Regions from separate parts of the Exiguobacterium sp. K1 genome, predicted to be linked through region 1. Evidence: predicted binding sites of a transcription regulator. Region 1 holds the regulator's gene; each other region holds the start of a gene.
The links. Region 1 encodes Rex, which represses fermentation and respiration genes when NADH is low (regulators of the CRP and FNR family bind a similar motif). Its sites were predicted from a motif close to TTGTGAAATATTTCACAA; they were not measured.
Positions count from the first base shown of each region.

Region 1 (6,136 bases):
CGAGGACCATCTTCGAATCAAGATCCAAGTGGTTCGTCGGCTCATCGAGGACAAGCAGATTCGTTTTGCGTAACTTCAGTTTTGCGAGCGCCAGGCGTCCGCGTTCTCCGCCGGATAATTCATGGACGAGCTTAAAGACGTCGTCTCCGCTGAAGAGGAACTGACCAAGCACAGACCGGACTTCCTGTTCGCGCATCAACGGCCATTCATTCCAAATTTCATCGATGACCCGGTTGCGGTCATTCAGTTCCGCCTGCTCCTGATCGTAGTAACCGATTGAGACACCGGTTCCGAACCGGTAGTCTCCGAATAACGGTTTCAGACGGCCGACGAGCACTTTCAGTAGTGTCGACTTGCCGATTCCGTTTGGTCCGACGAGCGCCAGTGATTCCGCGCGTTGCAGACGGAACGTGATGTTTTTCGAGACGGCTTCTTCATAGCCGACTGCGAGTTGGTTGACCTGCAGCACATCATTGCCGCTCTGCTTTTCAATCGGGAATGACAGAACCGTACTACGTTCGTCACCGTCCGGCCGGTCGATCCGGTCGACCTTTTCAAGACGTTTGCGGACGCTTTGCGCCCGTTTTGTTGTCGTTGCCCGGGCGATGTTGCGCTGGATGAAATCCTGCATCTTCGCGATATCTTCCTGTTGCTGTTCGAACTGTTTCATTTCCTGTTCGTAGAGCGCCGCTTTTTGTTCGAGATACTTCGTATAATTACCGGTAAACTTCCGGGAGACGTTCCGGGACAATTCATAGACGACGTTGACGACTTGATCGAGGAAATACCGGTCATGGGAAACGATCAGGACAGCGCCGCGGTAACCGGACAAGTAACTTTCAAGCCAGGACAGTGTATCGATGTCCAAGTGGTTGGTCGGCTCATCGAGAATCAGCAGTTCCGGTGCCTGCAGCAACATCTTCGCGAGGGCGAGCCGGGTCCGCTGTCCACCGGAAAGCGTCTGAATCCGTCGGGAATAATCGTCCGGATAAAAGCGCATCCCGTGTAAGACGGAGCGGATATTGGCTTCGAACTGATAGCCGCCGGCTTCCGAGAAGTCGTGTTGTGCCTGGTCGTACGTTTTAAGGAGACGGTCATAAGCGGCCGGATCATTTAAAATGTGTTCCATGCCCATTTCAATTTCCATCCGGCGAAGTGCCCGTTCCTGATCCTGCAGATGCTCAAAAACAGTCAGCATCTCGTTCCAAATTGATTCGTTCGACTCGAGTCCGCTGTCCTGCGCGAGATAACCGATCCGGACTTCCTTGCTTTTCATGATCTCGCCCGAGTCATGTGACAGCTCCCCGGCGATGATTTTTAAAAGTGTCGATTTTCCGGCACCATTTCGTCCGACGAGGGCAATCCGGTCCCGTTCCTGTACTTCGAGTTTAATATTGTCTAAAATCGGCTCGACGCCGAATGATTTTGAGAGTTGGTTTACTTGTAAGAGAATCATATCCATCCATCCTTCCACCCTTTAGTCTATCACGAAAAATCCTGCCGAATATAATATTTGTTACTCTATGTGAAGTGGTTTACAATCAAGGGGAGTAGAATTCTTTGCATTGATTTGGGTGCCACGTCAGAACGTGGCCGAAGGGGGAACTGCAGTATGAATGGGCCAGACACAAAAATACCACAAGCAACGGCGAAACGGCTGCCGTTATATTATCGTTTTATCCAGAGTCTTTATAACTCCGGCAAGTTGCGCGTCTCGTCAGCAGAGCTCAGCGAAGCGGTCAAAGTCGACTCCGCGACGATCCGTCGTGACTTTTCCTACTTTGGGGCGTTAGGGAAAAAAGGGTACGGTTATAATGTTCAACATTTGTTAACATTTTTCCGAAAGACACTCAACCAAGACGAGGTCACGAATGTCGCCTTAATCGGGGTCGGACATCTCGGAACGGCGTTTGCAAATTATAACTTTTTAAAGAATAATAGTACTCGTATCGTCATCGCGTTTGACGCCGATGAGGACAAGGTCGGAACGACGACGCAGGACGTTCCAATTTATCACGTCTCGGATATGAAAGAACAAATCCAAGCGAACAATGTCGATGTCGCCATCTTGACGGTACCGTCTCAGTTCGCCCAGTCAGTGGCAGATGAGTTAGTTGAGTATGGTGTGACCGGCATTTTGAACTTTACACCGGCCCGGTTGAATGTACCGGCCCACGTTCGGGTGCATCACATCGATTTGTCAATCGAGCTGCAGTCGCTCGTGTATTTTATGAAGCATTATTCGCAATCAGCTGAAGGAGTGAAATCATAATGGAAAACTTAATCCCGTTAACACTTGGTATTGGACCGGGGAGCATCGCTTTGATCGGTGTCGTCGCCTTAATCATCTTCGGACCGAAGAAATTACCGGAACTCGGCCGCGCCGCTGGTCAAACGTTAAAAGAGTTCAAGAGCGCAACGAACGGCATCATGGAAGATGATAAGGACAAAAAGGACGAAATGAAAGAGAAGTGAGTGAATCATGGCGATCGATCAAGAACAGAGTGTGACATCGCACTTAGATGAACTGCGTAAGCGGATCATCTGGTCGCTCATCATTGTAGTGGTCATGTTTATCGCAGCCTTTCCGCTCGTCCGGCCGCTCGTCCGTTTCTTACAGGCCGACTTAAAGGAACTCGGAATCGGGCTGAATGCGTTTAACGTTGTTGATCCACTGATGTTATATCTGAATCTTGCGTTCATCATCGCAATCGTCTTGGCGTCCCCGTTTTGGATGTATCAGCTTTGGGCATTCATCCGTCCCGGTCTGCACGACCAAGAACAAAAAGCGACGTTGACGTATATTCCCGTGACGTTTTTCTTATTCCTTGCGGGTATTTCATTTTCTTATTTTTGGCTGTTACCGTTTTTACTCGAAGTATCGACGGAACTCGGGCAAGAACTCGGAATCGAACAGGTCATCGGGGTCGAGAACTATTTCAGCTTTCTGATCCGGTTGACGATTCCGTTCGGTCTGTTGTTCCAGTTGCCGGTCGTGACGATGTTTTTGACACGGCTCGGACTCGTGACGCCGTTCTTCATGCGGAAGAATCGGAAGTATGCGTATTTTGCGCTGTTCGTGATCGCGGCGTTGATCTCACCGCCCGATATCACCTCGCACTTGATGATTTCTGTTCCGTTGTTCGTGTTATATGAAATCAGTATCCTGATTTCGGCACGGACGTACAAAAAAGTGCTGATTCTCGAGCAGGAGGCTGAACTCGAACGACAGGCGGATATGATGCGTGAGTTGAACAAATAATAGAAGATTCTCCTTTACCCGCAAGGTGAAGGAGATTTTTTTGTAAGCGGTCTAATTTTATATTGAAAAAGTGAACAGCAATGGTTATACTCATTATAGAAACACACGGGGGCTTAGCTCAGCTGGGAGAGCGTTTGGCTGGCAGCCAAAAGGTCGTCGGTTCGAGCCCGATAGTCTCCATATCGCTTTACTTGAAAACCCTTGGGCAACCGGGGGTTTTTTTGTGTCTTCAGAAAAAAGGTTTCTTTTGATAAAAGGTAAATGAAGGATGTTAATTGGTTCATATGCCATAAACCAACAATTATTTTTAAAATACTCCAAATTTAAATTGTATATTAAGAGAAAATTAATTAAACTAAAAATACAGAATTTTTGTTTAATAGGTTTTGTTCCACATTACATTTTTGGAAAAGAGGAAAAAGAATGAAGAAAAAGAAGATTGCTCTGATGGCGGCAGCCCTCATGACATCTTCCAGCCTAGTTCATGCTGAGGGAAATGTATCATCACAAAAAGTGGATGTACAAAAGCCACAAGCACTCTCACTGAAAAAAGCGGGTCAGGAAAAGTCATACAGCCAAAACGAAAAAGTACGGATTGTCGTCGAACTCGATCAAAAAGCCGCGATTGAACATGCGCAGGCACAGAATAAACGCTACAGTACGTTAAGCAATACGGAAAAAATCATTCTCAAGAATCAGATCGTCAATAAACAAAAAGAAGTCAAAGCAGCGATTGCTAAAAAAGACATTGCGGTTTCCTATAAAGAAAGCTTCACGACCGTCCTGAACGGTTTCAGCGGTGAAGTCAAATACGGTGAAATCAAAGAGTTGAAAAAGTTAAGCGGCATCAAAACCGTACATATTGCACATGAGTATGCGCGTCCGGAAGTCGAAAAAGGCGCAACACCAAACATGTTACACAGTAAAGACATGGTCAATGCAAAAGAAACATGGCAGGATTACGGCTATAAAGGGGAAGGCACCATCGTTGCCGTCATCGATACGGGAATCGATCCGACCCATAAGGATATGGTCCTCAGTCCGGAGACGAAAGTTGATTTGACGTCGTCAAAAGTCGAAGGCTTTAAAGCGTCAAAAGGATTAAAAGGAAACTACTTTACGGAAAAAGTCCCGTACGGTTATAACTATGCCGATCATGACAGTGAAATCCGTGACCTCGGACCAGGCGCTTCGATGCACGGGATGCACGTTGCCGGTACGGTGGGTGCCAACGGCGATGAAACGAACGGCGGGATTAAAGGGGTGGCACCGGAGACACAACTGCTCGCAATGAAAGTATTCGGCAATGACCCGGGGATGCCGTCGACATTCAGTGATATTTATATTAAAGCGATCGACGATGCAATTGCGCTCGGCGCAGATGTCATCAACATGAGTCTTGGTTCAACGGCATCGTTCGTCCAAAAAGATGATCCGGAACAAAAAGCGATCGTCAATGCGATGAACAACGGGATTTTATGTGCGATTTCGGCCGGAAACTCGGCATTCGCCGGAAGCGGAGCCGGAAACCCGTACGCGTCGAATCCGGATGTCGGAGTCGTCGGTTCACCTGGACTGATCAGCGAGTCGCTTCAAGTTGCGTCTGTTGAAAACACACAATTGACACTCGAAGGTATGGCATTAAAGGTTGACGGACAGGATGCCGGTTACCTGGCCTACCAAAAACAAGATTCACCGAATCCAATTGCGGTCTTTGATAAAGAGAAGATGGATGTCGTGTATGTCGGTGACGGCAGTGAACCGAACTATGCGGACAAAGACGTCAAAGATAAAGTCGTCTTCGTCGTCCGGAACGGTAACTTTAACTACGCGATGATTCAAGCGGAAGCTGAAAAACAAGGAGCAGCCGGCGTCATCGTTCGCGGTCGTGTCGAGCACGGTGATTATGTCAGCATGGCGCTCAATAAACCGACGATTCCACTCGTCTCGTTGAGCATCGCAGACGGTAACGAGCTCGAAGCGAAAGCAAAAGCAGGTAAAGCATTGACGGTGACGTTTGACGGGAAAGCCGTCTCGACACCAAACCCGGTCGCAGGAGAAATGTCTGATTTCACCTCATGGGGTGTGACACCGAATCTTGATTTCAAACCGGAAATCACGGCACCGGGCGGAAAAATCTACTCCACTCTCAACGCCAATGAATATGGCGTCATGAGCGGGACTTCGATGGCAGCACCACACGTTGCCGGCGGAACAGCACTCGTTATGCAACGTATTGATAAAGACTTCAAAGTCAGTGGCGCGACACGCGTTAAACTCGCGAAGACCATTTTGATGAACACGTCCCGTCCGCAACTGGATTCAGGAAAGTACAATCAGGAAGCGAAGACCGGCAACTACTACTCACCACGTCGTGAGGGAGCCGGACTGATGGACTTGCATGCAGCCATGAAAACACCGGTCGTCGTGACAGAAACGAAGTCAGGTGAAGGGAAAGCGGCCTTGAAACAAGTTGGCGACAAGTTCAGCTTTACGCTCGACTTGAAGAACTACAGCAATGAAAAACTGACGTACAAACTGGCCGGAACGGTCCAATCGGATCTCGCTGTTCAAGGGCAGAATCTGCTTGAAGCCAACGGAATCTTCAAAAAAGGTACAGTCGATGCGGTCGACGCGAACAAAGGGACGTTCCCGATTTCCTTCACGGTCGGCTCAAAGAAAGCAAGCTCGGTTTCGATCAACGCGAAGAGTACGACGAAAGTCAATGTCACAGTGGATCTAAAAGATACAGTCGATTGGGCAAACGGTGCGCCTCTTGAAACCATCTTCAAAAACGGCTACTTCGTCGAAGGTTTCGTCCGTCTGATGGATACGAAGAGCAAAAATCCTGAATTGACGGTTCCTTATGTCGGC
Region 1 is NZ_JAOTIT010000002.1:442,853-448,988, reverse strand. It holds gene N7U64_RS07545 (ABC-F family ATP-binding cassette domain-containing protein) at 1-1,456, opposite strand, end outside; gene N7U64_RS07540 (redox-sensing transcriptional repressor Rex) at 1,613-2,272, shown strand; gene N7U64_RS07535 (twin-arginine translocase TatA/TatE family subunit) at 2,272-2,475, shown strand; gene tatC (twin-arginine translocase subunit TatC) at 2,483-3,262, shown strand; tRNA gene N7U64_RS07525 (tRNA-Ala) at 3,370-3,442, shown strand; gene N7U64_RS07520 (S8 family serine peptidase) at 3,686-6,136, shown strand, end outside.

Region 2 (6,136 bases), on a different contig from region 1:
GTTTCGGAATCACTTCCCCACGGTAAATCTCCATTTCTTCTAGTTCCACACCCATTTGTTTAGTCAATGTCTTCAGGTGTTTCAAATCGTGATCCGTGACGAGTGCAAGCACCATACCGGATGCATTCCCGCGTCCTGTCCGTCCTGAACGGTGAACGAAATCATCGAAGGATTCGGGTAAATCATAATGAACGACATGCGTGACCGCTTCGATGTCGAGTCCACGGGCTGCAAGCCCCGTCGTGACAAGTAACGGGAACTCTCCGCGTTTGTATGAACGAAGCGTCTCCATCCGTTCACGTTTTCCTTTTTCGGCGTCAAGAATACGGTACTTTAAGGAAAACTTACTGAGTTCGCCGTTTAACGGTCCGAGGAATGAACGGTTGTTGATGAACGTCAACACTTTTGCCCCTTGCATGTTGGCCAGGCGGCGCAAGTATTCCGGTTTGAGACGGCGTGACATCTCGATATAACCGAACTTCACTTGTGTACTCATGACGCGTTCCACTTTAATCCGTTCCGGCTCGTTCGCAAATAACGTTTTGCCCCATTCAGCCGTTCGTTCCGGCAACGTCGCCGAGATGAATGCCAGCTGACGATCACGCAATGCACTGTTGGCAATACGTGTTGCCGAAGCGCTCATTCCGCTCTCATAAATTTGATCGGCTTCATCCAAAACAATCAGTTTCACTTTATGCATCTTCATTTTTTTAGAATCAATCAGTTCGACGAGTCGTCCTGGAGTCCCGACGATGATTTGCGGTTTTTTCTTCAATCGTTCGTGCTGGCGTTTGAGTTCGACACCGCCGATGAAGGCACCGGATTTAATGCCGCTTCCTTGCGAAAACAGTTGAATGACTTGATGAATCTGCATGACCAGTTCACGTGTCGGTGCGGTAATCACGACTTGAATATGCGGGTCATTTTCATCAATCAATTCCAGTGCCGGGATGACATAGGCCAATGTTTTCCCGGTCCCGGTCGGTGCTTCGACCAAAACATCTTTTCGTTCGCGTAGTAACGGAATTGCCTGTTCTTGAACCGGCATCATTTTTTCGAAGCGGGCGCGTTCCCATGCTTCCGTAATAAAAGGTTTCATAAAGTCCATAACGTGTATTCTCCTACTCTCTTCTGCATCAGTCTGTGACATATTCAAATTGATCGTTCGTTTCGTCACGCATCCCGCGCAACGTTTGCGTATATTCGTTTCCGGCGTCGATCAGCCGGATATGATATACCACTTCCTGCTCACTCTTTATTTCTTCCGTCAAAATATCGAACCCTTGAATGACCCGGTCTTGAAGTTCATCCGCCAGTTTCGGAAACTGACTGAGTACCGGATAATCGGACCGGACATCACTCGGACGGCGGATCAGCTTCGCCAAGTATTTTTCGTTGTATCCGATGAAATCTTCAAAATCAAAGTCATCTTCAAAACGAATCCAAAATCCGTCTTCCTCAAACTCCGTAATCATACCCGTTCGCGGCGTTCCTTCAGTTGATACCTTTAACGTCACCCAATCACCTGCTCTATAATCGGCACGGTCTTGCAACATTGAAAAATCCATTTTATGCACCTCCACGGTCTATATTCCCTTTTTCATTGTCAACGATACGTCATAAAAATACAAGATAACCCGGTGTGACTTTTATCACGATTCAAACTGTCTTGTTCAGAACAGAATAAAAATAGTGATACAGATTTGAAAAAACGGCTAGATTTCGACCTTTTTCTGTTTTCCGGACATCTTCCAACCACTAGTACACATTTAAAAGATTCCTTCTATACCAACGTTTTTGAAGTCTCTTACGCTTTCACCGGGATGTAAAACTCTTTCCGCTTCATGTTTGTTACACTATTCACATAAGGGATGTATCTTGCACTGTTCACCTTACAACCAAAGGAGTGTTCATGATGTTACTTGAAAAAACACCAGCATGGCAACAATTCGAAACAGGCGCGTGGAACAATCAGATTGACGTGGCTGATTTCATTCGCCGCAACCGGACAGAGTACCGGGGGGACGATCAGTTTCTCGCCGGCCCAACCGTTGCTACGGAAACACTGTGGCAACAAATCATGAATTTAACAAGTGAAGAACGCTTACGCGGCGGTGTCTATGCCGTCGATGCCTCGACACCTTCAACGATTCTGTCACACGGTCCGGGATATCTTAACCGTGAGCTCGAACAAATCGTCGGCCTCCAAACCGACGAACCGTTCAAACGATCGATTCATCCGAACGGCGGTATCCGGATGGTCAATGATGCTTTGGAAGCCTATGGTTTTCAAGCGGACCCGCTCGTCACAAAAACGTTCAGTGAATACCGGAAAACACATAATCAAGGTGTATTCGATGCCTATACTCCTGAAATGCGCGCCGCCCGTAAAGCCGGGATCATCACCGGTCTTCCCGATGCATACGGACGCGGCCGGATTATCGGAGACTACCGGCGGGTCGCCCTCTACGGTACCTCCTTCCTGATTGCACAGCGGAAACAGGATTTGCAGGACCGTGGCGGCTTCCTGTCCGAATCGATGATTCGCGACCGCGAAGAAATGAACGAACAAATCCGGGCCTTGCAGGAACTGACCGAACTCGGACAACGGTATGACTGTGATTTATCACGTCCGGCCGAAACCGCCCGGGAAGCGTTCCAATGGGTGTACCTGGCTTATCTCGCTGCCATTAAAGAGCAAAACGGTGCCGCGATGTCACTCGGCCGCGTCTCGACATTCCTGGATATCTACATTGAACGGGATTTACAATCAGGGCGTTTGACGGAACAAACGGCACAGGAACTCGTCGACCATTTTGTCATGAAACTGCGGATCGTCAAATTCCTTCGGACACCGGATTACAATGATCTATTCTCCGGCGATCCGACCTGGGTCACGGAATCGATCGGCGGAATGAGTGAAGACGGACGCTCCAACGTCACAAAAAGTTCGTTCCGCTTCCTGCAGACACTCGTCAATCTCGGTCCGGCTCCCGAACCGAATCTGACGGTTCTTTGGTCCACCAAACTGCCGCGCGGATTCAAAGAATTCTGTGCCAAGATGTCGATTCTCTCCAGTTCGATTCAGTACGAGAATGATGATTTGATGCTGCCGATTTATGGCGATGACTACGGCATCGCGTGTTGTGTTTCCGCGATGAAAATCGGGAAACAGATGCAATTTTTCGGAGCACGGGCGAACCTGGCAAAAGCATTGCTCTACACGTTAAACGGAGGTATGGATGAGAAACTCAAAATGCAGGTCGCTCCAAAAACCGACTTGATTCTCGATGACGTCCTGGATTATGAGACGGTCATGGCCGCTTACGACCGCCAGCTCGACTGGTTGGCGGAACTTTATGTCAATACACTGAATGTTATCCACTTCATGCATGATAAATACAGTTACGAACGTCTTGAAATGGCATTACACGATCCGGAAATTTTACGGACGATGGCTTGCGGTATTGCCGGTCTGTCTGTCGTGGCCGACAGCCTGTCTGCGATCCGTTACGCTACCGTCTCCCCGATCCGCGATGCTGACGGAATTGCAGTTGATTTTAAAATCGAAGGTGACTTCCCGAAATTCGGTAATAACGATGAACGTGTCGATCAGATGGCCGTTGATCTCGTCAAACTGTTCATGGAAAAAATCCGGAAACATCCGACGTACCGTGATGCTTTACCGACTCAATCCGTCCTGACGATTACTTCGAACGTCGTCTACGGCAAAAAAACCGGTAACACACCGGACGGACGCCGGGCCGGTGAACCGTTCGCACCGGGCGCCAATCCGATGCACGGACGCGATACGAAAGGGGCTGTCGCTGCATTGACATCCGTCGGCAAATTACCGTACGAACACGCACTCGACGGAATCTCTTATACGTTCTCGATCGTCCCGAAAGCCCTCGGGAAAGATGAACCGACACGAATCCGCAACACTGTCGGATTGCTCGACGGCTATATGGGCGGAACTACTTCAAAAGGACATCACTTAAACGTCAACGTCTTTGACCGGGAAACGTTGCTTGACGCGATGGAACATCCGGAACTTTATCCCCAGTTGACAATCCGGGTTTCCGGTTACGCCGTCAACTTCATCAAATTGACCCGCGAACAGCAAATCGACGTCATCAACCGGACATTCCACGGTGCACTTTAACGGAACAGAAAGGATGGAATAACCATGACACACGGAACGATTCATTCTGTTGAATCCTGCGGTACGGTCGACGGACCCGGCATTCGCTTTATCGTCTTCACACAAGGCTGTCCTTTACGTTGCCAATACTGCCATAATGCGGATACGTGGGAATTCGGATGCGGTCGTTCCGTCTCGGCAACGGAAATCATTGAAGAAGCGGAAAGTTACCGCTCCTTCTTTGACGCAACAGGCGGCGGCATCACGTTTTCCGGTGGCGAACCCCTCGCCCAGCCGGAGTTCCTTGAAGACGCACTCCGGGAAGCCAAGCAAAAAGGATTGCATACCGTCATCGATACGGCCGGTTCGGTCGTCCCGAAAAATATTGACCGGATTCTCGACTATACGGATCTTGTTTTACTTGATATTAAACATATCGATGACGCCACCTGCCGGATTCTGACCGGACGCAGTAATGCCAATACCCTTGCCTTTGCCAAACGATTGGCGGAGCGGAATATTCCTGTCTGGATCCGTCACGTCCTCGTGCCCGGTTTGACGATGACGGAGACGTTCCTTCGACAGACCGGCGAATTCATCCGGACACTCGGGAATGTCGAACGGGTCGAAGTCCTTCCTTATCATCAGCTTGGCGTCTACAAATGGGAAGCACTCGGCCTTGACTATCCATTGGCGGATGTTCTGCCGCCGAGTCCGGAAGAAGCTGCGGATGCACAAACCTTGCTGGATTCTTACTTGTCTTGCTGACGACAAGTTGCTACACTGAACACATAGTCTATGAACAGGAGGTACAATACCGAAATGAAGCATTTACTCGCTACTGTCTAATGATGAAAGAATTCATCACTTTCGCAATGAGTTGCGGATGACTGACGCTACGAGTCTGCTCATTTTCGGTATTTCCGTCATGCGGGATATACCTTCTTTGATTTGCACTCCTGCACACCATCCGCTCGCTTTCGGATGGTGTGTTTTCATTTCATCACAATTTGAAATGAACCCCAAAGGAGCTGAACCTATGCCTGCTGAAATCTTATCCATTCATGATGTCCGCTTTGATCTTCCAGAGCAGACGCTGTTTCAACACATTTCATTTTCGATCCGTCACGGTGAACATGTTGCTTTAGTCGGTGCCAATGGTGTCGGTAAAACGACACTCTTCCAGCTGATTTTAAAACAGCTTCAACCGACGGAGGGAAACATCTTCCGCGGCTATACGACGATCGGTCACGTCGCCCAGCATCTCACCTCAAGTGCACCTGCCATCCGGCTCGTCGAACAAGCCGACCGACTCCGGTATCAGGCGCGGGAAGCAGCGCTGCATGCCTCTTCACTTGAAATCTACCAAACGGCACTCGATCTCGATGCTTTTTCTCTTGAGGCGGATGCGGCACGGGCTTTAAAAGAAGTCCAGTTACCTGAACATGTCTGGCTTCATTCGTTTGATACACTCAGCGGCGGTGAACAGACCCGGATTCAGCTGGCCAGTCTGTTGGTCCAGCAGCCCGATTTCATCCTGCTCGATGAACCGACCAATCATTTGGATTCGGAGACGCTTGATTGGTTGATCGACTGGATCAATCAGACAGCGATCACTATTTTTTATGTCTCGCATGAGCGGGCTTTCATCGATGCGACAGCCGATGCTGTCATCGAACTGACACCGCATCAAGCGACACGATACAAAGGTAATTATCAAGCATATCGTCAGCAAAAAGAACAGGAACGCCTGACGCAGGAACGCGAGTATGAAAAGCAGGAAAAAACACGGAAGGAACTCAAACGGATGATCACCCAGTATCAAAACTGGCATCAACAGGCTGTTGCTCACGCCAGCGAACGGGATCCTTACGCCAAGAAAAAAGCAGCGAAACAAGCCAAGAAATTCAAGGCAAAAGAAAAACAACTCGAACAGACAATCGATCACCGGGTCGCCAAGCCGGAACAGCCAGCCTCCGTTCATGTGTCCTT
Region 2 is NZ_JAOTIT010000005.1:164,289-170,424, reverse strand. It holds gene N7U64_RS11895 (DEAD/DEAH box helicase) at 1-1,108, opposite strand, end outside; gene N7U64_RS11890 (hypothetical protein) at 1,137-1,568, opposite strand; gene pflB (formate C-acetyltransferase) at 1,916-4,165, shown strand; gene pflA (pyruvate formate-lyase-activating protein) at 4,190-4,912, shown strand; gene abc-f (ribosomal protection-like ABC-F family protein) at 5,184-6,136, shown strand, end outside.
Region 2: a site for Rex is predicted at 1,849-1,866, ahead of pflB (formate C-acetyltransferase). Genes of this name have one in related genera too.

Region 3 (6,136 bases), on a different contig from region 1:
GTCGGGCAGGTCACGATGAGCCTGCATACCGGTACCCATATTGATGCACCGTTCCACTTTGACGATGCCGGTCAAAAAGTCATCGATTTGGATCCGGATCTTTATATCGGTCATGCCCGTGTCATTTACTTGCCCGGCCGGACCGAACTCGTCGCACGTGATCTGGAGGCGTTTGATTTAACCGATGTCCGCCGGTTGATCATTAAAACGGACGGATGGGTCGACAAGTCCGTCTTTCCGGAAACCATCCCGGTACTGACACCAAGCCTTGCCGAACGGCTCGGCGAACTCGGTATTGAATTGATCGGACTTGATTTACCGTCCGTTGATGCAATCGACAGTAAAGAGATGGCGGCGCATCACGCGCTCGCCGCCCATGGCGTTCACATACTCGAAGGGTTGGTCCTCGATACGATCACGCCGGGTGATTATCATCTCAATGCCGTTCCACTTCCGCTTGTCGACGGTGACGGCAGTCCCGTTCGTGCATTGATGCGACCGTATTAAAAAAAACCGACAGAACGCTCTTCCGAGAATGTTCTGTCGGTTTTCAGTTTTCCTTGACCGTTACGGGGAACAATACGTCTTCAATGCGTTGCATGATCTGTCCGAGTACTTGCAGGGACGGCTTGACATCAAAATCGATATCGAGTGAATGATTGGCACCTTTGATTTGTTCCAGTACAAGGTTCGAGTTACCGCACCGTTCCAATGCTTCCGGACTGAACTGACGATCGTGGTCACCGATGACAAGTAATCCGTAATGCCGGCTGTTCGCAATCGCTTCGACGATGGCCGGATCTTTTAGTAATGGTGTCAACAGAACGACACGCGCTTCCGGAAACATCCCACGGTGCATCATTGAAACCAGCGGCACCGTCCCAAGCGATTTGGCAATGAAGTGAATCGTCTGATACGACCGCGCCCGTAACACGTCCCCGATGACCGCTTCGATCCGCCTACTCATCTCGGCGTCGCCCTGCTCATCTGGCATACTAAACAAATCATCCGAGACATATTGAATTTCAATCACGTTCACCCCGCGTTTTAATAACATCATCCGGCTGAAGTAAAAATACGGATGGTCATAGGCGTAACCGGCTCCGGACAACATAAAACAGATTTCGTCTGAATCGGAGTAGTAATGATTATAGGCAATCGTTAAATCATCCAGTCGTGTCTCGCAACGGCGAATTTCCATCATGGCTCACCTCTTATTTTTTCCTTACTTTACCATTCCTGCAATCAACCGTCCATTTTAATTCTGTTCAATCAAAACAGCCACATCCTTCGCCGATAGAGCGTTGAATGTGGCTGTTTTTAATTCAGCGGACCAGTTGATCCGGTGTAAAGACGGATTGTTCGACTTGTTTCAAGGCATAAAAGGCACCTTGCTTGATCATTAAGTCAGCATACGTTCCGACTTCAACGACCTGCCCTTGCTCCATGACGACAATCTGATCCATCAACTCAAGACCGGCCAACCGGTGGCTGACAAGCAACAGCGTTGCGTCCGATGCACGAGCAAACAGGTGGCGTAAAATCATCTGTTCCGTCAACGCATCGACCGATGAGGTCGGCTCATCGAGCAAATAGAGCGGCGTCTGACGTAAGAAAATCCGGGCAATCGCCAGCCGTTGCTTTTCACCGCCGGACAGGTTTTCCCCTTTTTCGAGCACCCGGTCGTCAAGAGCGAGCAACGAAAGACCGACGTGTTCCAGTGCTTCGATCATTTGTTCATCCGTTGCTTCGCTGCTGGCGAGCTTCAGATTGTCACGAATCGTCCCGTAAAAGAAATGATTTTGTTGCAGGACGACGTTCGACTGTTGCCATAACGCTTCCGGATTAATTTCTTGACCTGGAGTTCCTTCAATCCGGATTCCGTCTGCCGGATACATCCGCAACAACAGTTGCAACAGCGTCGATTTTCCGGAACCACTTGCTCCGACAATCGCCGTTTTACTGCCGGCAGGGAACGTCACGCTGACATCGCGTAAGACGGGACGGTCCTGTCCGGGAAACGTAAAGCTGACATGTTCCGCACGGATTTCCGGAGCCTGCGTCAATGCAAACGGACGATATTCCGGTTCCGCCGTCGCTTCGACGACATCATCCAGCCGGCGTGCCGCATGACGGCTGTCTTCGAAGAACCCGGGTAAAATCGCCATCGGAGCGACATTTTCAAACACCGTCAACGAGGTCATGACCAACAAGGCGAGGAAAACGCCGTCGAGTTGTCCGTCAGCGACGAGATATGCCCCGAGTCCGAGGACAATCCAGGAAATGACCAACGTCGCCAGTGTATTCAAGGCAAGGTTCGAGACCGCATGCAGTCCGTTCCGTTTTTCTTCCGCCACGTAGCGTGCGGCGACGGCATTCAGTTCCGCTTCCTTATTGCCGAGTTGTTGATAGATCTTTAAGTCGCGATAGCCTTGGAACAGTTCTGTCACTTCCGTCGACAGTTCCCCGCGTCGGGCCCGGACGGACCGGGCAAACCGTTGTTCCCGGTAGGCAAACCAGCCGGGAATGACGAATCCCGTTAAGATCAGACCAAACACAAGGACAAGCGCGACACTGAGTGAAAAGAAACTGACAAAAAAGATTGTACATAGGAAAACGAGCACCAGGATAATCGGCGGATAGACGACGCGTAAAAACGTATTTTGCAGACTTTCGACGTCCCCGACGATCCGGGCCAATAGGTCTCCGCTCCGATACTTGGCAAAGATACCCGGTGCGAGCGGTTCAAGCCGTTTATAAAACGTCGTCCGCAAGTCACTGAGGATCGTAAACGTCGCCCGGTGTGAGTAATACCGTTCGGCGTACCGGCTGACAGCCCGTGTCAGACTGGAGATTTTCTGTAGGGCAATCAGGACGGCAAGTGTCTGAATCGGCGGCAGCAAGGCCGCTTTTGAAATCAGGAAGCCGCTCGCGGCAAACAGTCCGACCGCCGTGATGCCGGCCAATACACCAAAGATAATCGAGAGCACGATGTCCCGTTTCTGGTGCAGCATCAAACGAAAAATTCCCATCAACTCTTTCATCGTGTCTCCTCCCCTCGTTGAACGGCGCGCATCATCGCATATTCCGATTCACGTCCGAGTAATTCTTCATGTGTTCCGCGGTCGACGATCCTTCCGGCTTCCAGCACGACGATTTGATTTGATTGTTCAATCGTATGCAGACGGTGGGCGACCGTGATGACGGTCGCTTCACGTCCGAGAACAGTCATTGCTTCCTGCAACACCCGTTCCGTCTTCACGTCAAGACCGGTCGTCGGTTCATCAAACAAGATGACGTTCGGCCGTTTCAGGAAGGCACGTGCCAGCGCCACGCGCTGCTTTTCCCCACCGGATAAGCCGCGTCCGCCTTCTCCGATGACCGTGTCGAGTCCGTTCGGCAACTGTGCGATCAATTCGGTCAGACCGGCGTCAGATGCCGCCTGTTCAATCGCAACGCGCGACGCTTCGCGCAATTCACCAATGGCAATATTATCCGCCAGCGTCCCGGCATAAAGATACGGATGTTGCGAGATGTAGCTGAGCTGGCTGAACCAACTTGTTTCCGTAACCGTCTGACGGTTTTGACCGTCAAGCAACAGCTGTCCGTCCTGCGGATCGGCAAGACCCGCCAGCAATTGGAGGACCGTCGATTTTCCGGCACCGCTGCGCCCGATCAAGGCCACCTTTTGATACGGTTCAATCGTCAAATTCAACTGTTCCATCGCAAAGCGGGCATCCCGGTACGAAAAAGCGACGTCTTTCAGCTCAATCCGCGGCGGACGGGCCGCCGGCAGATCCGTTCGTCCGAAAGCGACATTCCGGTCATCGTCCGTCAGTTCGGCCGCAATCTGTTTTGCGGCGGCGACACTGCCCCGACCGGTATGGAAAGCGGCTCCCATCTCTTTTAACGCCAGATAGTATTCCGGTGCCAGGACCAACATCAAGAAGGCCGGTACAAAGGTGATGCTTTGGAATAAAATCAACCGGAGACTGACTTCCAGGGCAATCATCCCCATACTGAGCATCGAAATAAACTCAAGCATCAACGACGACAGGAAGGCCAGTTTTAAAACGGTCAAGGTCGCGTCCCGAAAATCGAGACTGCTTCGTTCGATCACGTCCTGTTGCGCCTTCGCCCGACCGAATAACTTCAGCGTCGTCAGTCCCTGTAATGTGTCAAGGAATGTACCGGAAAAGGCATTCATCTTCTCAAGCTGCGTATCGGCCCGCTTTTGCGTCATGATTCCGATGACGATGTAAAACAGCGGAATGAACGGCGCCGTAATCATCATGACGAGTCCTGTCACCCAGTCGTAGCTGAAGGCGGCAATCAAGACCATCAACGGAACGATCGACGTCTGAATGACTTTCGGCAGGTACTGGCTGTAATAGCTGTCCATCTCATCAACGGAATCGAGCAGAATGCTGACCTTTTGACCCGATTGTCCTTCAAGCATCGATTCGACAGAGTTTCGTGTATATTTCGCGACAAGCGCCTGGCGCAAGTCCTGTTTAACCCGTGCCGCAAGACTCGTTCCGAGGCGGCCGTTCCAGTAGGTGACGCCGACGCGTAGCATCAGCATTAACAACAGAAAACCGAGCAACGGCATGACGGCCGCGAACGGATCACCCTGCAGGAAAATCCGGTCGACGATGATGACGATCAGATAAGATTGACCGATGACGGCGACGCCCATCAGGACGGCGGCCAACATCAGTTGTATAAAAATCGTACGTGGAATCGTGATGATTCCTTTGAGTGGATTCATAAGAAAACGTCCTTTCACTAAGTGTGAACGACTTTTAGTGAATATTTTCACATATCGTACATTCAGTATACCGAATCCATTCTGTTGATGCCACGGGTATGCAGTCGAAAAGGTGTGACGGTTTTGTGAGGAACCTTTTGTTGGACAATTCATTTATTCGGATGTATTGTAGATAATAGTTATCCACGATATACAGAAAGGAGAATGTTTCATGCAAATGAAGACAGGTGTCGAACAATCGGTGTACGCGATGCTCTTATTGACGTTTTTACCGGAGAAAGGTGTTCTACCGGGAGAATTCATCAGTCAGCAGCTCGGGGCTTCGCCGTCCTACTTCCAAAAGTTGCTCCGAAAACTTGTGAGTGCCGATCTGCTGATTTCTGTTCCCGGTGCCAAAGGCGGCTTCCGGCTCAAAGCGTCACCGGAAACGATTCGCGTGTTTGATATCTATGAAGCGATCGAAGGCAAACAGTCGTTATATGCCTCAAGCGGCGTCTTTGAAGACTTGATGGGCATTCAAAATCAGAATATCTGTCTGTTGTCCGATCTGATGACAGAGGCGGAACAATCCTGGCAGTCGACGCTTAAACGCGAGACGATTGACTCGATCCGCCGGGAAATTTATTTGAACTGTCCGCCCGACCACCTGACAAAACTGCAAAGCTTAATCGAAGAAAAAATGATTCGCAACTAAAAGGAGAATGAACCATGACTATATCTACACTTGACCGCTATTTTGATTTATTTGATGCTTCCCGGACTGATGAAAAAGCTTTTGATGACTTGATTTCCCTGTTCTCGGACGAGATTACGTTTGTCTTAAACGGACAGGAACAGCACGGAATCGAAGCCTGGAAACAGTTTGTCCGGATGGTCTTTACGGCTAACCAGGACATCAAACACATGTACGCCGGCTGGGTCCCGGCTGCAGCAGGCGATACGATGGAAACACGCTGGGCCGTTTGCGGCAAACGGGCAGACGGATCAGTCTTCACGCAGGACGGCACGGACATCGCCCGGCTTGATGCAGACGGAAAGATTGTTTATCTCGCCAACGTCCCCGATGATACAGCGATGTTTAACCAGTACAATGGATAATCTGATAATCTATAGAAAAAAGGCATCACTTCGGTCATGAAGTGGTGCCTTTTGACGTTTCTTATAAATTTTTCGCTTTGAATGTGTCGCCGCCTTCGATCGTTCCGTTATCGAATCCTTTTTGGAACCACCGTTCCCGTTGTGCCGAAGTACCGTGTGTAAAGCTTTCCGGTACGACATACCCTTGGCCTTTTTTCTGAAGTGTATCATCACCGACCGCATTGGCCGCACCGAGTGCCTCTTCGAGATCGCCTTCTTCGAGCAAAT
Region 3 is NZ_JAOTIT010000006.1:34,183-40,318, reverse strand. It holds gene kynB (arylformamidase) at 1-507, shown strand, start outside; gene N7U64_RS12395 (cyclase) at 551-1,204, opposite strand; gene cydC (thiol reductant ABC exporter subunit CydC) at 1,326-3,044, opposite strand; gene cydD (thiol reductant ABC exporter subunit CydD) at 3,041-4,771, opposite strand; gene N7U64_RS12380 (RrF2 family transcriptional regulator) at 4,983-5,465, shown strand; gene N7U64_RS12375 (nuclear transport factor 2 family protein) at 5,480-5,869, shown strand; gene N7U64_RS12370 (neutral zinc metallopeptidase) at 5,931-6,136, opposite strand, start outside.
Region 3: a site for Rex is predicted at 4,807-4,824, ahead of cydD (thiol reductant ABC exporter subunit CydD). Genes of this name have one in related genera too.

Region 4 (6,136 bases), on a different contig from region 1:
ATCCTAAAGCGATTCCGAAATACCCTAAGTCAGCAAGATATAATAAAACGTTATTTACAACTTGAGATAACACATATAACACTCCTTCAGCTTCACTTCATTCCTTTATATTAGAGAAGAAAGTCGGAAAATGGAAGAAAAAATCTTTAATCTGGTGAAACAAATATGTAGCAAGCATGTTTAGTCGAAGGTGGGACACGGTTAATGAAGTAAAAATTCTTTAAAAAAGAACCAACACCGGTCAAGGCATTGGTTCCTGAATACATCCTTCTTATAACACCATCGCCGCAATCGTTCCGAAAACGAGTAACGGCAGGTTGTAGTGCAGAAACGTCGGAATGACCGTTTCCCGCATGTGGTCGTGTTGTCCGTCGGCATTCAGTCCGCTGGTCGGCCCGAGTGTCGAGTCGGATGCCGGGCTTCCGGCGTCACCAAGAGCACCGGCCGTTCCGATGATGGCGATTGTCGCCTCCAGGCTGAATCCGTACTGAACACAGAGCGGAACGAAAATCGCAGCGATGACCGGAACGGTCGAGAAGCTTGAACCGATCCCCATTGTGACGAGCAATCCGATCAACAGCATGACGAAAGCGGCAACGAGTTGCGAATCCCCCATCAAGGCTTTGGAGTTCTCAACGAGCGGATCAATGTCACCGGTTTTCCGGAGGACGTTTGAAAAGCCGTTCGCTGAAATCATGACGAATCCGATGAACGACATCATCCGCATCCCACGCGTGATGACATCGTCGGCTTCGCTGAAGCGGACGAGACGGAGAAGAAGGAACAGGACAAGACCTGTCGTTGCGGCGAAAATCATCGACTCGGTCGTCAACTGGACAGCCAGTGTCGCCAGGACAACGAGTCCGCTTAAGAACAATTTCGTTTTCGTGATGACCGGAATCTCATAATCGTCCGGCGCGATATTGCGCATTTCGTACTCACGCGGTTTCCGGTAGACGTACAGACCGATCAACAGACCGACGAGCATCCCGAGTGCCGGAATCGCCATCGCCTGAATGACGGATGCACCCGCTGTATCCATCCCGTTTTTCGAGATGTTCGGCAGGAGAATCTGGTTCAAGTAGATGTCTCCGAAACCGACCGGCAGGAACATGTACGGCGTAACAAGACCAAATGTCATGACGATCGCGATCAAGCGCCGGTCAATCTTCATTTCATTAAAGAGACCGAGAAGCGGTGGAATGATGATCGGGATGAAGGCGATGTGAATCGGCAAGACGTTTTGCGAGCTGATCGCGAGCAACAGAATCGCAAAGACGATAAAGCCTTTTAACTTCTTGACCGACGCGGCGTCAGCCGATCCTTTTGACCGTTTGATCAAAGCGTGTGCCAAGGCATCCGGAAGTCCGGTTTTCGACAAGGCGACGGCAAACGCTCCGAGCAGGGCATAACTGAGGGCGATTTCTGCACCGGCTCCGAGTCCTTCCGCGAATGTCGCAATCGTTTTGTTGATTCCGAGACCACCGATCAATCCACCGGCGACGGCACTGAGCACCATCGCGAGGACAATATGGACACGGAAGATGGCTAAAATAAATAATAGAGCAACGGCAATAATGACTGCATTAAACATAAACTAAAACCACACTTTCTTTTGGTATCACTGTACTATACTAAAGTATCATACAGACCGTTCTTTTGACTGTCAAGAAAAAAACATGAAAAAGGTATGACCGGCGTCAAGCGGAGACCGGTCATACCTTTCTTCTTCATTAAGACGTGATTCAGCAATCGACTTGGTCGAGTTTACCCGTTCCCGGATCGATGACGAGTCCGTGAACTTCTGTACCCGGCGGCAACAACGGATGATTTTTAATTAATCCGACCGAGTGGCTGACATTTTCCTCGACCGATGTGAAGCCGCGTAACCATTGCTTCAAGTCGACGCCGGAAGCGTCGAGCGTGTGCAAGACCTGTTCATTGATGCCGCGGTCCTGCATTTCGGAAATCATCTTCGCCGGATCGATTGTGCTCATGCCGCAGTCATGATGTCCGATGACAATGACTTCTTCCGCTCCGAGAGCATAAAGGGCGACGAGAATCGACCGCATGACGGATCCGAATGGATGGGACAGGACGGCCCCGGCATTTTTGATGATTTTCGCATCACCGTTTTTGAGACCAAGTGCGTGGGGAAGGAGCTCCGTCAAACGCGCATCCATACAGGTCAGAATCACAACCTTCTTATCCGGGAACTTATCCGAGATGAATGGTTCGTATTGTTTCTCTTCGACGAACTGTTGATTAAACGCAAGCATTTGATTAACGACTGACATGAAACTTCCTCCTTTAAGACAAATGAATGATGGAACTATTCCTAGCGTACACGATGAACGATTGGTCAGACAAGCAGATTCATCGATTGCTGTGACAGTTATCACAGCGAGTGCTTGAAAAGACGGACCGTTATGTCAGAACAGGTCATTTCGATGAAAACGCTCTCATTCATGTGAAATAGTTCACAGGATAGTCATGCACAAATGAAACAAAAGGCGGTATGATTGATTTGTGAAGGAAAGCACAAACTAGTTAAATTCAGCTTGGCATTCCTAACATCTAATAGGGAATTGCAGACTCAGATTCGTTCCAAAATAGGGAGGAAACCTAACATGGCTGTCAAAGAAAAAATCAAATCAGAAGTCACACCTGTCGAACAAGCAATCAATCAAATCGTCTCGAAAGGCCAAACGGCACTTCAAGAATTGTTGACATTTGATCAAACGAAAATTGATACGATCGTCCGCGACATGGCGCTCGCCGGTCTCGAACGGCACGTCGAACTTGCCCGTCTTGCGGTCGAAGAGACAGGTCGTGGTGTCTTTGAAGATAAAATGATCAAAAACATGTTTGCGACAGAGTACATCTACAATAGTCTCCGCAACGAAAAAACGGTCGGAATTTTGGAAGAGGATGTCCAAAACGGTCTGACGTATATCGCAGAGCCGGTCGGTGTCGTCTGTGGTGTCACACCGGTGACGAATCCGACATCAACCACGATGTTCAAAGCATTGATTGCGATTAAAACACGGAACCCGATCATCTTCGCGTTCCACCCGTCGGCTCAAAACTGTTCCCTCGAAGCAGCGAAAACATTACGGGATGCTGCCGTCAAAGCCGGTGCACCGAAAGAGTGTATCCAGTGGGTCGAACAACCGTCCCTTGAAGCAACAAAAGTTTTGATGAACCACACGGACATCGCGATGGTCCTTGCAACAGGCGGAGCCGGCATGGTCAAATCCGCTTACTCGACCGGAAAACCGGCGCTTGGTGTCGGACCGGGTAACGTACCGTGTTACATCGAAAAAACAGCCAAAATCAAACGTGCCGTCAGTGATTTGGTTCTCTCAAAAACATTTGATAACGGAATGATTTGTGCGTCCGAGCAAGCAGTCATCGTCGATCAAGAGATTTATGCCGAAGTGCGGGCAGAAATGGAAGCGCTCGGTTGCTACTTCTGTACACCGGATGAGAAAAAACGCCTCGAAGCACTCGTCATCAAAACCGATACATGTGCCGTCAATGCGGACATCGTCGGGAAACCTGCGACCTGGATCGCCGCAAAAGCTGATATCAACGTTCCGATCAACACCGTCATGCTGGTTGCGGAACTTGAAAAAGTCGGAGCGGAAGAGCCGTTGTCACACGAAAAATTAAGCCCTGTCCTTGGTGCATACAGTGTCGCTTCAACAAATGATGCCTTCCATGTCGCAGAACGCATGCTTGAAATCGGCGGACTTGGTCATACGGCCGTCATTCATACAACAAACGATGAGTTGATGACGGCATTTGGTCTCCGGATGAAAGCCTGCCGGATTCTCGTCAACAGTCCATCGGCACACGGCGGAATCGGCGATCTCTACAACGAATTGACACCATCGCTGACACTCGGCTGCGGATCATACGGGAAAAACTCGGTTTCTGAAAACGTTACGGCGAAACATCTACTCAATGTTAAGAAGGTGGCGAGACGACGCGTGAACATGCAATGGTTCAAAGTACCGGAAAAGATTTTCTTTGAAAAAAACTCGGTTCAATACTTGAAATCGATTCAAAATGTCTCCCGGGCATTGATCGTCACTGATCAATCGATGGTCGAGTTCGGCTATGCCGACAAAGTCATCCGGAACTTGCCGGCAGGCGTCAGCTACCGGATCTTTGATCAGGTCGAACCGGATCCATCGGTAACGACTGTCCAAGTCGGAGCCCAGGCGATGCGCGATTTTAAACCGGATCTGATTATCGCTCTTGGCGGTGGATCAGCAATGGATGCCGCGAAAGGGATGTGGTTGTTCTACGAGCAACCGAACGAAACGTTCTCGAACCTGCGTCAAAAATTCATGGATATCCGCAAACGGGCCTATAAGTTCCCGGAACTCGGGAACAAAGCGAAGTTTGTCGCCATTCCGACAACTTCCGGTACGGGATCAGAAGTCACACCGTTCACCGTCATCACCGATAAAGAGAAAAACGTCAAGTATCCGATTGCTGACTATGCGTTGACACCAGACGTTGCAATCGTTGATCCGGAGTTCGTCATGACGGTACCGGCTTCGATCACGGCGGATACCGGAATGGACGTCTTGACCCACGCAACAGAAGCTTTCGTCTCTGTCCTTGCGAACGACTACACGGATGGACTGGCGTTAAAAGCAATCAAGATGATCTTTGAGTACTTGCCACGTGCTTACGATAACGGTTCAGACGCCGAAGCACGCGAAAAAGTCCACAATGCGTCAACGATGGCCGGAATGGCGTTTGCGAATGCCTTCCTCGGCATCAACCACTCAATCGCTCACAAAATCGGTGGGGAGTTCCACACACCACACGGTCGGACAAATGCGATTCTGATGCCGCACGTCATCCGTTACAATGCAACAAAACCAACGAAACTGGCTGCTTTCCCGAAATACGAGTCGTTTATCGCGGATGAACGGTATGCGGAAATCGCCCGTTACCTCGGTCTACCGGCAGCAACGACAGAACAAGGCGTCGAGTCGTTTATTCAAGCCGTCAGTGAGCTCGGACAACGCCTCAACATCAAAATGTCGTTTAAAGCCCAAGGCATCAACAAAGCCGACTTTGAAGCGAAGCTCGATAAGATGGCCGTCGATGCATTTGAAGATCAATGTACAACCGCCAATCCGAAAATGCCGCTTGTGACGGAACTTCGTCAAATCATGGAACTTGCCTACGAAGGTATCTAATAGAGAGAAAAATATCATGGCAATAAAAAAGAGCCTTGCTTCCGGTCAACGGAGGCAAGGCTTTCGTCTGTTCATAATTGTGAAGTAAAGTTTACTCATTTGTTAATCACGATCGATAATTGATAGTTCACATGCTCATTTAATTCAGTTAAAAACGAATCCAGTTCCTTGTTCGATGGAAAACGGCACTCCAATAGATAACAACTGTCCCCGCTGATTTTATAATTATTCAGAACGTATAACGGATGTTTTTTGAGAAACGAGAGATACGGCTGGTGATGGGTATCTTTCGTATAGATGCTGATCATCGCGTGAATCGTATAACCCATCTTTACGGGGTTGAGAAGAATCGTATACCCTTCGATGATGCCTTGTTCTTCTAGTTTCAAGACCCGTGCGGATGTCGCAGGGCCGCTTAAATGAATTTTTTGACCTAATTCTTTCATCGTAATCCGGCTGTTCTGAGACAGTTCGTCGATGATTTGTAAGTCCGTCTGATCCAACACGCTTTCAAATCCCTTCATAAGTAAAGTAAAACGGCAAAAACACCTTCAGTAAGCTCTGTATCGGGAGGTTGTTCAAATTATATACTAGGCTCCTAACAACGAAAAGGAGTGGTACACATGAACATCCAACATATCCGCAATGCAACGTTAAAACTGGATTATGCCGGTAAAACATTTTTGGTTGACCCATTTTTAGCAAATAAGGGAGCATATCCGGCATTTCCGAATTCGGCACGACAAGATCAAAAAAATCCGTTAAATAACTTGCCGGTTTCACTCGACTCTATTATTGATGCAGATGCGGTCATTGTCACACATTTACACCTCGATCATTGGGACGACGTGGCGAAAGAAGTACTAGCAAAAGACATGCCTATGTTCACTCAGAATGAACAGGATGCGCAA
Region 4 is NZ_JAOTIT010000007.1:31,442-37,577, reverse strand. It holds gene N7U64_RS13270 (DedA family protein) at 1-73, opposite strand, end outside; gene N7U64_RS13265 (Na+/H+ antiporter family protein) at 272-1,594, opposite strand; gene N7U64_RS13260 (beta-class carbonic anhydrase) at 1,746-2,297, opposite strand; gene adhE (bifunctional acetaldehyde-CoA/alcohol dehydrogenase) at 2,631-5,225, shown strand; gene N7U64_RS13250 (Lrp/AsnC family transcriptional regulator) at 5,321-5,731, opposite strand; gene N7U64_RS13245 (MBL fold metallo-hydrolase) at 5,849-6,136, shown strand, end outside.
Region 4: a site for Rex is predicted at 2,469-2,486, ahead of adhE (bifunctional acetaldehyde-CoA/alcohol dehydrogenase). Genes of this name have one in related genera too.